Regions from separate parts of the Nocardia sp. NPDC058499 genome, predicted to be linked through region 2. Evidence: riboswitches for the same ligand, from Rfam matches in the RefSeq annotation. Region 2 holds a riboswitch; each other region holds the start of a gene.

Region 1 (3,172 bases), on a different contig from region 2:
GGCGAATTTCGCATCCCAGGCGGGCCGCCGCCATGCGGTGCCGTTGCTCGGTGAGGTACTGGTTCCGGTCTGGCCGTAGAAATAGTCCAGGCTGTAGTTCCACCACCCCACATGCGTGAGCGCGCGTTTACCGGAGACCTGGGAGAAGTAGGTATCGGCGGGCGCGGATTCGAGCCGGATGGTGATGCCCGCGGCCTTCGCCTGTTCGGCGTAGAGGGTGGCCGATTCCACCATGCCCGGCATACCGTCGGCGGTCACCAGCGCGACCTCGAGGTTTTCCTTCCCCGCGGCCCGCAGCAGGTCCCGGGCACGCTGCGGGTCGTAGCTGCGCTGCGGCAGGGTGTCGTTGTAGTACGGCGCTCCCTTGCCATAGATATCGTTGCCGACCTCGCCGTACCCGTAGTAGACGGCATCGACCATCGCCTGCCGGTCCACGGCCAGCCGCATCGCCTGCCGCACCCGCACATCGTCGAACGGCGCCAGATCGGTGCGCATCTGGAAACACCCCATCAGCCCCTCGGGCGGTACGTATACCGTCGCGGCCGGGTCGTTCTCCAGGTTGCGAGCCTGCAGGTAGCTCATCTCGTGCACCACGTCGCCCTCACCGGAGAGAAAGGCGTTCATCCGGGCTTCGGTTTCGGCGATCTGGACGATCTCGACCTCGTCCAGCAGCGCCGGGCCGTCCCAGTGGCGGTCGTTGCGGCGCAGTAGCGTGCGGTCGCCCGGCGACCAGGCGACCAGCGCGAACGGCCCGGTACCCACGGGCAGGGTGCGCTGGTCGAACTCCGTGGTGCCGTCCTTGACGACATAGCAGTACCACCCCGCGAGCACCGATCCGAAGTCGGCGATCGGTGTTTTCATGGCGACCAGCACGTCGAGTTCGCCGTCCGCCTTGGTCCGCGCCATATCGACCATTGCCAGGTCACCGGACGAGGCCCGCGCCGGGTCGAGCATCCGCTCGAAACTCCACAGCACATCGCGGGAGGTCAGCGGACTTCCGTCGCTGAACACCACCCCGGGTCGCAGACTGATCCGCCAGACGCTGCCGTCGGCGTTCGGTTCCAAGGACCGGGCCAGGCGGTACCGCAGGGTGAGATCGTTGTTGTAGGCGACCAGCTTGTCCCAGACATTTTTCGATACCGCCCCGCCGGCCGAACTCCCCGCCTCGTGCGGGTCCAGCACATCGGAGGTCGCGGACCGCCCCGCGATCAACGACCGCAGCCGGCCGCCCGATTGCGGTGGGCCGGACGGCGGCCCGGACGGCCCGTCCGCTGTACCACAGCCCGTGAGCAGCCCGGCGCCGCCCAGAGCGGTCAGTCCGAGCAGACCCGCGCCGGTTGCCAGCAGTCGTCGGCGGCCGAGCACTGTCCGACCGGTTGTGGAGTTGTTCATCGCCATCCTCGTGGGGTGTCACCCGATACCGTGGCGCAGGTGTCCTGGCTCCCGGATCGACGCATCCCCGCCTGCCTTCCGACCCGGGTAGGTCGTGGCTACTGATGGCGGATCGCTCCTCGGTGACAGTTGCGGGACAGCCCCGGATTCGCACCGGTGTTCCCTGCTCCACGGAGGACGTTACCGGGAATGCGTTCTACTCGGCGGATCCGGGCAGCGAGAACGGTGCGCGGCCCCCGCCCTCGTCATCTCGCGGGCGAACCCTCGATCAGCGCTGCGCGGGCCAGCGTGGCCTGCGCCATCTTCACATGCGCCGCATCGACCAGCACTCCGTCGACCCCCACCGCACCGCGTCCCGCCGCCTCGGCGTCGCGGTATGCGGCGATATTGCGTTCGGCCAGCGCGATTTCCCCGGCGGTCGGTGAATAGACGGTGTTCGCGATCGGCACCTGTACCGGGTGGATCGCCCACTTCCCGGTGTAGCCGAGCAGTGATGCGCGGCGGGCGTCGCGTTCGTAACCCTCGGTGTTGCCGTAGTCCGGGAACGGCGCGTCGATCGCGACGATGCCCGCGATCCGGGCCGCGACGATGACCTTCGCGCGGGCGTAGTGCCAGAAATCGCCGGGGTAGTCGCCGAGCGGTTCGAAGTTCGTGTCCACCCGGGCTCCCTGGGAAAGCGAGAAATCGCCCACACCGAAGATCAGCGCGTCCACTCGCGAACTCGCCTTCGCGATCTCCTCGGCATTGGCCAGGCCTTCGACCTCTTCGATCAGCACCTCGAGGCGGATTCTGCGGTCGAGGCCGAGTTTGGTTTCCAGCTGGGTGAGCAGCAGATCGACCCACCACACATCCCGGGCGGTGCAGGCTTTGGGGACGACGATGGTGTCCAACCGGTTACCGGCGCGAGTCACCACCTCGATGATGTCGTCGTGGCACCACTGGGTGTCGAGTCCGTTGATCCGTACGGCCCGGACCGTGCGGCCCCAATCGAGGTCGTTCAGGGCGCCGATCGCCTTCTCCCGGGATTCCTCCTTGAGGCTTTCCGGTGTGGCATCCTCGAGGTCCAGGAATACGAGGTCGGCGCCGCTGGCGAGCGCTTTGCCGAACATATGGTCGTTGCAGGCCGGGAGCGCCAGTTCGGAGCGGCGCAGCACAGAGGTCATCGAAAATCCTTCTTTCCGGGGTGGTTCACAGCACGCCGCGGGCGCGCAGATCGTCCAGTTCGGGGTCGGTCAGGCCGAGGATGTCGCGGTAGACCTCACTGTTGTGCTGACCGAGGCGCGGCCCCAGGTGGTCCAGCCGGCCTGTCGCGCCGGAGAACCGGGGCACCGGCGCCTGGACGGTCATCGTGCCCAGTTCGTCGTCGCCGACGGGTACGAAGACACCGCGATGCCGCATCTGTTCGTCGCCGACCAGGTCGGCGATATCGTAGACCGGGGCGGCGGCCACCTCGGCGGCATCGAATACCGACATCGCCTCGGCGAGAGTGTGTTCCGAGACCCACGCCGCCACCACCTCGTCCACCTCCGCCGCACGGGACAGCCGCCGTTGCGGATCGGCGAAATCGGCGTCGGTGACCAGGTCGTCACGGCCGATGGCACGGAATACCCGCAGCGCGAGCGCGGGTGAGCTGCCGGACATGGCCAGCCAGCGGCCGTCGCTGGTGCGGTAGGTGTTGCGGGGTGCCGAGATATCCCAGCGATTTCCGGCCCGTGCGGGCACGAGACCGAGCTGGTCGTAGCCGAGCAGGGTTTGTTCCAGCAGCCGGGCCAGCGGGTCG
Region 2 (3,172 bases):
CGCGCAGTGGCAGCAGTTCGCGCAGTGCCGGTTCGTCCACCTGGATGATCCGTATGCCCGCGTTCTGCAGGTCGACGGTTTCGTCCCGGATGGCCAGCGCCACCTGGCGCGCAGATTCCGCGAGCGGCTGGTCGTCGCGCACGAAGGACCAGGCCAGGATGGTGACCGGTCCGGTGAGCATGCCCTTCACCGGTTTGCTGGTGAGTGATTGGGCGTAGCCGATCCAATCGACCGTCATGGGCGCGGGCCGGGAGACATCGCCGAACAGGATCGGCGGGCGTACGCAGCGGGTGCCGTAGGACTGCACCCAGCCCAGTTCGGTGGCCGCGAAACCGTCGAGCTGTTCGGCGAAGTACTGCACCATATCGTTGCGTTCGGGTTCGCCGTGTACCAGCACGTCGAGGCCGAGCTGTTCCTGCAGGGCGATGACCTCGGCGATCTCCGCCCGCATCCGGCGCTCGTACTCGGGCCGGTCGATGTCGCCCTTGCGCAGCTCCGCCCGGGCCAGCCGGATCGCGGTGGTCTGCGGGTAGGAACCGATCGTGGTGGTGGGCAGGGGCGGCAGCTGCAGCCGGTCCTGCTGCAGGGTCCGGCGCTGCGCCGCGGGGCCACGTTCGGTGGCGGCCGGGCCCAGCGCGGCCAGCCGGGCCCGAACCCGGGAGTCGGCGATCCGCGGATCCGCCCGGCGGCTCGCGATCGCGGCGCGGGCCTGCGCGAGTTCGGCCGCCACGGCCTCGGTACCGGTGTTCAGGCCCGTGGCCAGCACCCGGACCTCGGCGAGTTTTTCGCTGCCGAAGGCGAGCCAGGAGCGCAGGGCTTCGTCGAGGTGTGTTTCCACGGCGAGGGTGTAGGGCACGTGCAGCAGGGAGCAGGAGGTCGAAACCGCGACCGATTTCCCGCTGCCGAGCAGTGTGGCGAGGGTGGACAGGGCTCGATCAAGATCGGTGCGCCAGACATTACGACCGTCGACGACACCGGCAACCAGCGTTTTACCCGCCAAAGCGGGAACGGCGGCCACATCGTCGACCGTACCGCCGGCGACCAGGTCGATCGCGAGTCCTTCCACATCGGTTCCGGCGAGGGCTCCCAGCGCGGGGCCGGGATTGCCGAAGTATGTGGCGACCAGGACGGCCGGCCGGTCGGCCGGTTCCGTCAGCTCGGTGTAGACCTGGCGGACCACCGCGAGTTCCTCCGAGGTGAGGTCGGTGACCAGGGCGGGTTCGTCGAGCTGTACCCAGGACACGCCCGCCGCGGCGAGCAGCGCGAGGAGGTCCCGGTAGAGCGGGATCAGCTCACCGACGCGTTCCAGCGCGGCGGTGTCCGCCGATTTCGAGAGTTTCAGGAAAGTGATCGGGCCGATGACGACCGGACGCGCCGGGACGCCGAGTTCGAGCGCCTCGCGCACCTGCGCCAGCAATTCGCCGGGATGCAGCGCGAACGAGGTGTGCGGGCCGATCTCGGGGACCAGATAGTGATAGTTGGTATCGAACCATTTGGTCATCTCGAGTGGTTCCACCGAATCCGTACCGCGGGCCGCGGCGAAATAGCGGTCCAGCGGGCCGGCGATATCGGCGACCCGCGGCGGCAGGGCGCCCAGCAGCACGGCCGTATCGAGCATCTGGTCGTAGTAGGAGAAGGTGCCGACGGGAATCGAATCCATGCCCGCGGCCTGTAGCTCCGCGTACTGGTCGCGGCGCAGGGTCCGCCCGGTCTCGTGGAGACGATCGGCATCGATACGCCCGGCCCAATAGGATTCGGTCGCGCGTTTCAGCTCGCGGCGCGGCCCCACCCGGGGCAGGCCGAGAACCGTTGCGGTGAACGGATTGTGCGAAATAGCAGTCACGGTGTTCTCCAGTGCTGACGTTCGACCGGCCATCGCCTTACGCGGGTGCACGGACACCACTGAAAACCCGACCGCCGCGCGCGGCGGGAGCGTTTTCAGCACTGGTGGACCGCGGCGCCCAATCCTCGAGGCGGTGGCCACCGGATACGGCGTACCCGGTACAACCGGCAGGTCTTCGGACTCGCGGGCACCGGCCCATCGGCCGACCTACTGGCCGTCGCTTCCCAGGCTGTGCGCCCAGTGCTGATGACGGCGTTCGTTCTCGCTCACCGCTGCGGGACAGTTCCGGATTTCCACCGGATTCCCTCTCACCCGCCCGTTGCGGGTTTCGACGCCGGGACGATCGTCCGGGGCTCCGGGGCGACCGGCCGGCGAACCAGCTGCGTTATCCACCATAGCCCGCCCGCCGTGCCGAGCCGATGCGCCCGCCGATACGGCGCGCGGCTACCGGCTGACGTCGGCCAGTGCGCCGGTGGCTGTACCTCGTCGAGCGCGATCGTCGGCACGCGGGGGGACGGTTCGTTCCGTATGTGGAACTGTCCGCTACGGGAATCGTCCTGGCGGTATCGGCGATGGCGGAGGCGTCGGTGAGCTGGTCGACGGCGCCGAGCGTGCGGCCGAGTGGGGGCGGGCGTATGGCCGAGCTCGGTCCCCGACCGCGCTGCCGAGGGATGTGTGGCCTCGCTGCGAAGATTGCCCGGAGTTGGCCAACCTCGGCTGATCGCACAATCGCCCGTGGTCGCCGGTGAGATGTGACGGCAGGGTGACCAATGTTTCGCAACCGTGCAATGCCCCGTTGTGAAGATTCTGCGAAGTGGACTTCGGTGTCGATCCTGGATGTGGCGCCGGGTACGTTGGGTCAATGTTCTCGAAAGTCTTGGTTGCCAACCGCGGCGAGATCGCCATCCGAGCCTTCCGCGCGGCGTACGAGCTCGGTATCGGAACGGTTGCCGTCTTCCCGCACGAGGACCGCAATTCGGTCCACCGCCTGAAGGCGGACGAGGCATACGAGATCGGCGAGGAGGGGCATCCCGTCCGGGCCTATCTCTCGGTCGACGCGATCATCGAGGCGGCCAAGACCGCCGGCGCCGACGCGATCTATCCGGGATACGGGTTCTTGTCCGAGAATCCGGACCTGGCCGCCGCCTGTGCGCGCGAGGGAATCACCTTCATCGGTCCGTCGTCCGAGGTCTTGGAACTCGCGGGTAACAAGGCGCGCGCGATTGCGGCGGCGAAGGCGGCCGGGCTGCCGGTCCTGAATTCCAGCGCACCTTCCGCGGATGTCGGTGAACTGCTCGCGGCGGCCGAGTCCATGGAGTTCCCGGTGTT
Region 3 (3,172 bases), on a different contig from region 2:
TGGTCTTTCGCGATGATCAGTTGGGAGAGCAGGTCGTCGCGGGGGTCGTCGGTGCGTTCGGCGATCAAGTTGGTCAGGTAGGTGAAGAAGCTGACCCCGGCGGTGGCGCGTTCCTCGAGGGTGGCCGAGTCGTTGACGACGACGGCGGTCCACGAGCGGAAATCTTCCTTGTCCTCGTCGGGGACTCCGAGCAGTTCACAGATCACCGCCGTCGGCAGCTGGAACGCGTAGCTGTCGATGAGGTCGACGGTCGTTCGCGCGCTGATCTCCTCGAGCAGGGTGTCGGCGATCGAGGTGATTCTCGGCTGGAGATCGCGGATGGCGGGACCGGCGAATGCCTTGGCGACGAGGCGGCGTAGCCGGGTGTGCTGGGGCGGGTCGGCGAACAGCATGTTGTCGCTGATGGCGGTGTTGAACATCTCGGCTGCACCGTTTTTGGCCAGCACAGCCTGCCCCTCGGGCGACCCGATGCGTTTGCTGATGGTCGGCTCCGCGAAGGCCTGTTTGGCTACGTCGTGATCGACGATCAGCCAGCCGAGCACACCGTCCAATCGAATTCGGTGCAGGGGACCGCGTTCACGCAGCGCCCGGTAGGTCGCATGCGGATCCTGGTAGAAGTCGTCTGTCAGCTCGAGGATTTCCATCGCGCCGGTCACCGCCGGCCCTCGGGCGAAAAGGTGGCATAGCTCGAATCCATGTAGTGCACAGTCCCTCAGTCCTTTCGGCGAACGATCTGACTTGCGCGCGATGCCGTCCGGAACGAGTAGTCGATCAGAAGTGCATCAGCGAGAGGTCGAGCAGTTTCGATCGGGTGAACAAGTGAGGCCCGCTAACGGATTAGCCGTGGTCGCTGTCCAGTAAACCTGCAACTACGTGACGCGGTCAGGTGCGAGTTCGCGGTGCGAGACGGCGTATGGCCGTGGATGGAGCGGAACCCGCTGACCAGATCCACAGCATTCGTCTCGCACCTGCGGAGACGGACATGATGAGGCTCGAGGGGCCGCCGGCCGCCCCGATACCGGCGCCCGCCGGTCCGGGTTTCTGGGGGCGGGCATATTCTGGCGAGCGCAGCTGGTCCGCCGTGCGCTGTTGCGATGGTGTGCGGCGTCGAAGCCCGCCGGTCGGCGTCGTGCGATGTCGAGTGGCCGGGTGAGAGGGAACCCGGTGGGAATCCGGGACTGTCCCGCAGCGGTGAGCGGGAACGACCGCCGTTATAGAGCACTGGGTTGTGTGCCCTGGGAAGCGACGGCGTAGTACAGCTCGGGGTCGATCCCGAGTCGGCCGAACGAGGTCGATGCCCGTGAGTCCGAAGACCTGCCGGTTGCGCCGGGTACGCCGTGCCCGGCGGCCGTCGCCTCGCGGATCGGGCGCTACGCCGATACCGGCGCATCCGGGAGAGTTCCTGGACGCGTAGTCGTCGTGCGCGCATGAACGGGCGAGGGCCGTTCATTGCGGACGACAGGTGTGCATCATGTCATCACTTTCGGGGTTCCCGGGGCCGCCGGGCTGCGGTCGCCGTGGGCGATCGGCACGGTCTCGCCGCTCGGCCGCCCGCCGCCCGGTGCGCTGCCGGGCTGGGTTCGGTGCCGGTCGGAGTAGTGCCCACGGCCCATCGCATCGGGTGCGATCCCAGCAGGTTCGGTCGGTGTGCCCGATTGCCGGCTCGAATATTGTGGGAAGGGGGTCGGCCGGTGGAGAAGATGTATGCGGGTGCTCGGTTGCGGGTGTTGCGTGATCAGCGGGGGCTTTCGCAGTCCGGGCTGGCCAAGGCACTCGGGTTGTCGCTGAGTTATGTCAATCAACTGGAGAATGATCAGCGGCCGCTGACGGTGCCGGTGTTGATGCGGTTGTCATCGACCTTTGATCTGGAGGTGGGCTTCTTCGCGCCGGAGACCGATGCGCGGCTGCTGGCGGATCTGCAGGAAGCGTTTACCGAGGACCCGGAAGCCGGCTCGGTGAGCGGTGGTGAACTCGACGACCTTGTTTCGCGGGCGCCGGCGGCGGCGCGGTTGCTGATCAGTCAGCATCGTCGGTTGCGTGTTGCCAACGGCCAGCTCGAGCAGCTGACCGCCGGGCTCGAATCGCCGGTGGCCGACCCACGGACAGCGATGCCCTACGAGGATGTTCGTGATTTCTTCTATGACCGCCGTAATCACATCCCGGCCTTGGACGCTGCCGCCGAGAGCCTGTTCGCGCGGCGCGGGTTCACACTCGGTGGACTGGATCTGCAACTGGCCCACCTTCTGCACGACGAACACGATGTGAAGGTCCTGATCCGCTCGGAAGACCCGGTCAGGCCCGGACCCAAACGCCTCTACGATCCGGAGAAACGCACACTTACCCTCGCACGTCGCCTGACCGCCGGGCAGCGTGCGTTCCAATTGGCCACGCAGCTTGCGTTTCTCACCCAGCCCGGGGTGATCGAGGATCTGCTTGCCGAGACCGCTGCATTGCCGGCGGAATCGCGTCGGTTGCTGCGGATCGGGCTGGCCAATTACTTCGCGGGTGCGTTGATCTTGCCCTACGGATTGTTCCTGAGTGCGGCCGAGGCGTTGCACTACGACATCGATCTGCTCGCTGCGCAGTTCGAGGTCGGTTTCGAAACGGTATGTCACCGGTTGTCGACGTTGCAGCGGCGTGGGCAGCGTGGTGTGCCGTTCTTCTTCGTCCGCACCGATCGGGCGGGCAATATCTCGAAACGGCAGTCCGCTACCGCGTTCCATTTCTCCCGGGCCGGAGGCAGCTGCCCGCTGTGGGTGGTACACGATGCGTTCGCGACGCCGGGCCGGATACGCACGCAGATCGCGGAGATGCCGGACGGGCGCACCTATCTGTGGTTGGCGCGGACCACAGGCGAGAGCAGCCCGGGCTATCTGGCGCCGTCGCGAGACTTCGCTGTCGGACTCGGATGTGACCTCGCCTACGCCGACAAACTCGTGTATTCGCACGGGCTCCCGCTCCACGATACGGCCGCCGCTGTTCCGATCGGAGCCGGCTGCCGGGTATGCGAACGTACGGCGTGCCCGCAACGCGCGTTCCCGCAAATCGGACGACCGCTCGCCGCCGACGAGAACCGACCGGCGACCACCCCGTACGCGCCCGCGGCGGCGGATAGCTGAAGTTGCCCGCATCGGGGCGGTCGGGTCGGCCCCCGGCGGCTTCCACCGGGCCG

The links. A riboswitch is a leader RNA that binds a small molecule or an ion and turns the genes downstream of it on or off. The one in region 2 is predicted to bind cobalamin.
Region 1: it holds a riboswitch for cobalamin, as region 2 does, so the genes downstream of both, ACFWPH_RS07410 (ABC transporter substrate-binding protein) here and metE (5-methyltetrahydropteroyltriglutamate--homocysteine S-methyltransferase) in region 2, are expected to answer to the same signal.
Region 3: it holds a riboswitch for cobalamin, as region 2 does, so the genes downstream of both, ACFWPH_RS07455 (short-chain fatty acyl-CoA regulator family protein) here and metE (5-methyltetrahydropteroyltriglutamate--homocysteine S-methyltransferase) in region 2, are expected to answer to the same signal.

The regions. Positions count from the first base shown of each region.
Region 1 covers NZ_JBHXMZ010000002.1:486,373-489,544, forward strand. Annotated here, with positions in the region: gene ACFWPH_RS07410 (ABC transporter substrate-binding protein) at 1-1,392, opposite strand, end outside; cobalamin riboswitch at 1,409-1,590, opposite strand; gene ACFWPH_RS07415 (HpcH/HpaI aldolase/citrate lyase family protein) at 1,638-2,555, opposite strand; gene ACFWPH_RS07420 (CaiB/BaiF CoA transferase family protein) at 2,581-3,172, opposite strand, start outside.
Region 2 covers NZ_JBHXMZ010000001.1:989,937-993,108, reverse strand. Annotated here, with positions in the region: gene metE (5-methyltetrahydropteroyltriglutamate--homocysteine S-methyltransferase) at 1-1,876, opposite strand, end outside; cobalamin riboswitch at 1,992-2,197, opposite strand; gene ACFWPH_RS04585 (pyruvate carboxylase) at 2,706-3,172, shown strand, end outside.
Region 3 covers NZ_JBHXMZ010000002.1:499,505-502,676, reverse strand. Annotated here, with positions in the region: gene ACFWPH_RS07460 (cytochrome P450) at 1-656, opposite strand, end outside; cobalamin riboswitch at 1,106-1,337, shown strand; gene ACFWPH_RS07455 (short-chain fatty acyl-CoA regulator family protein) at 1,692-3,119, shown strand.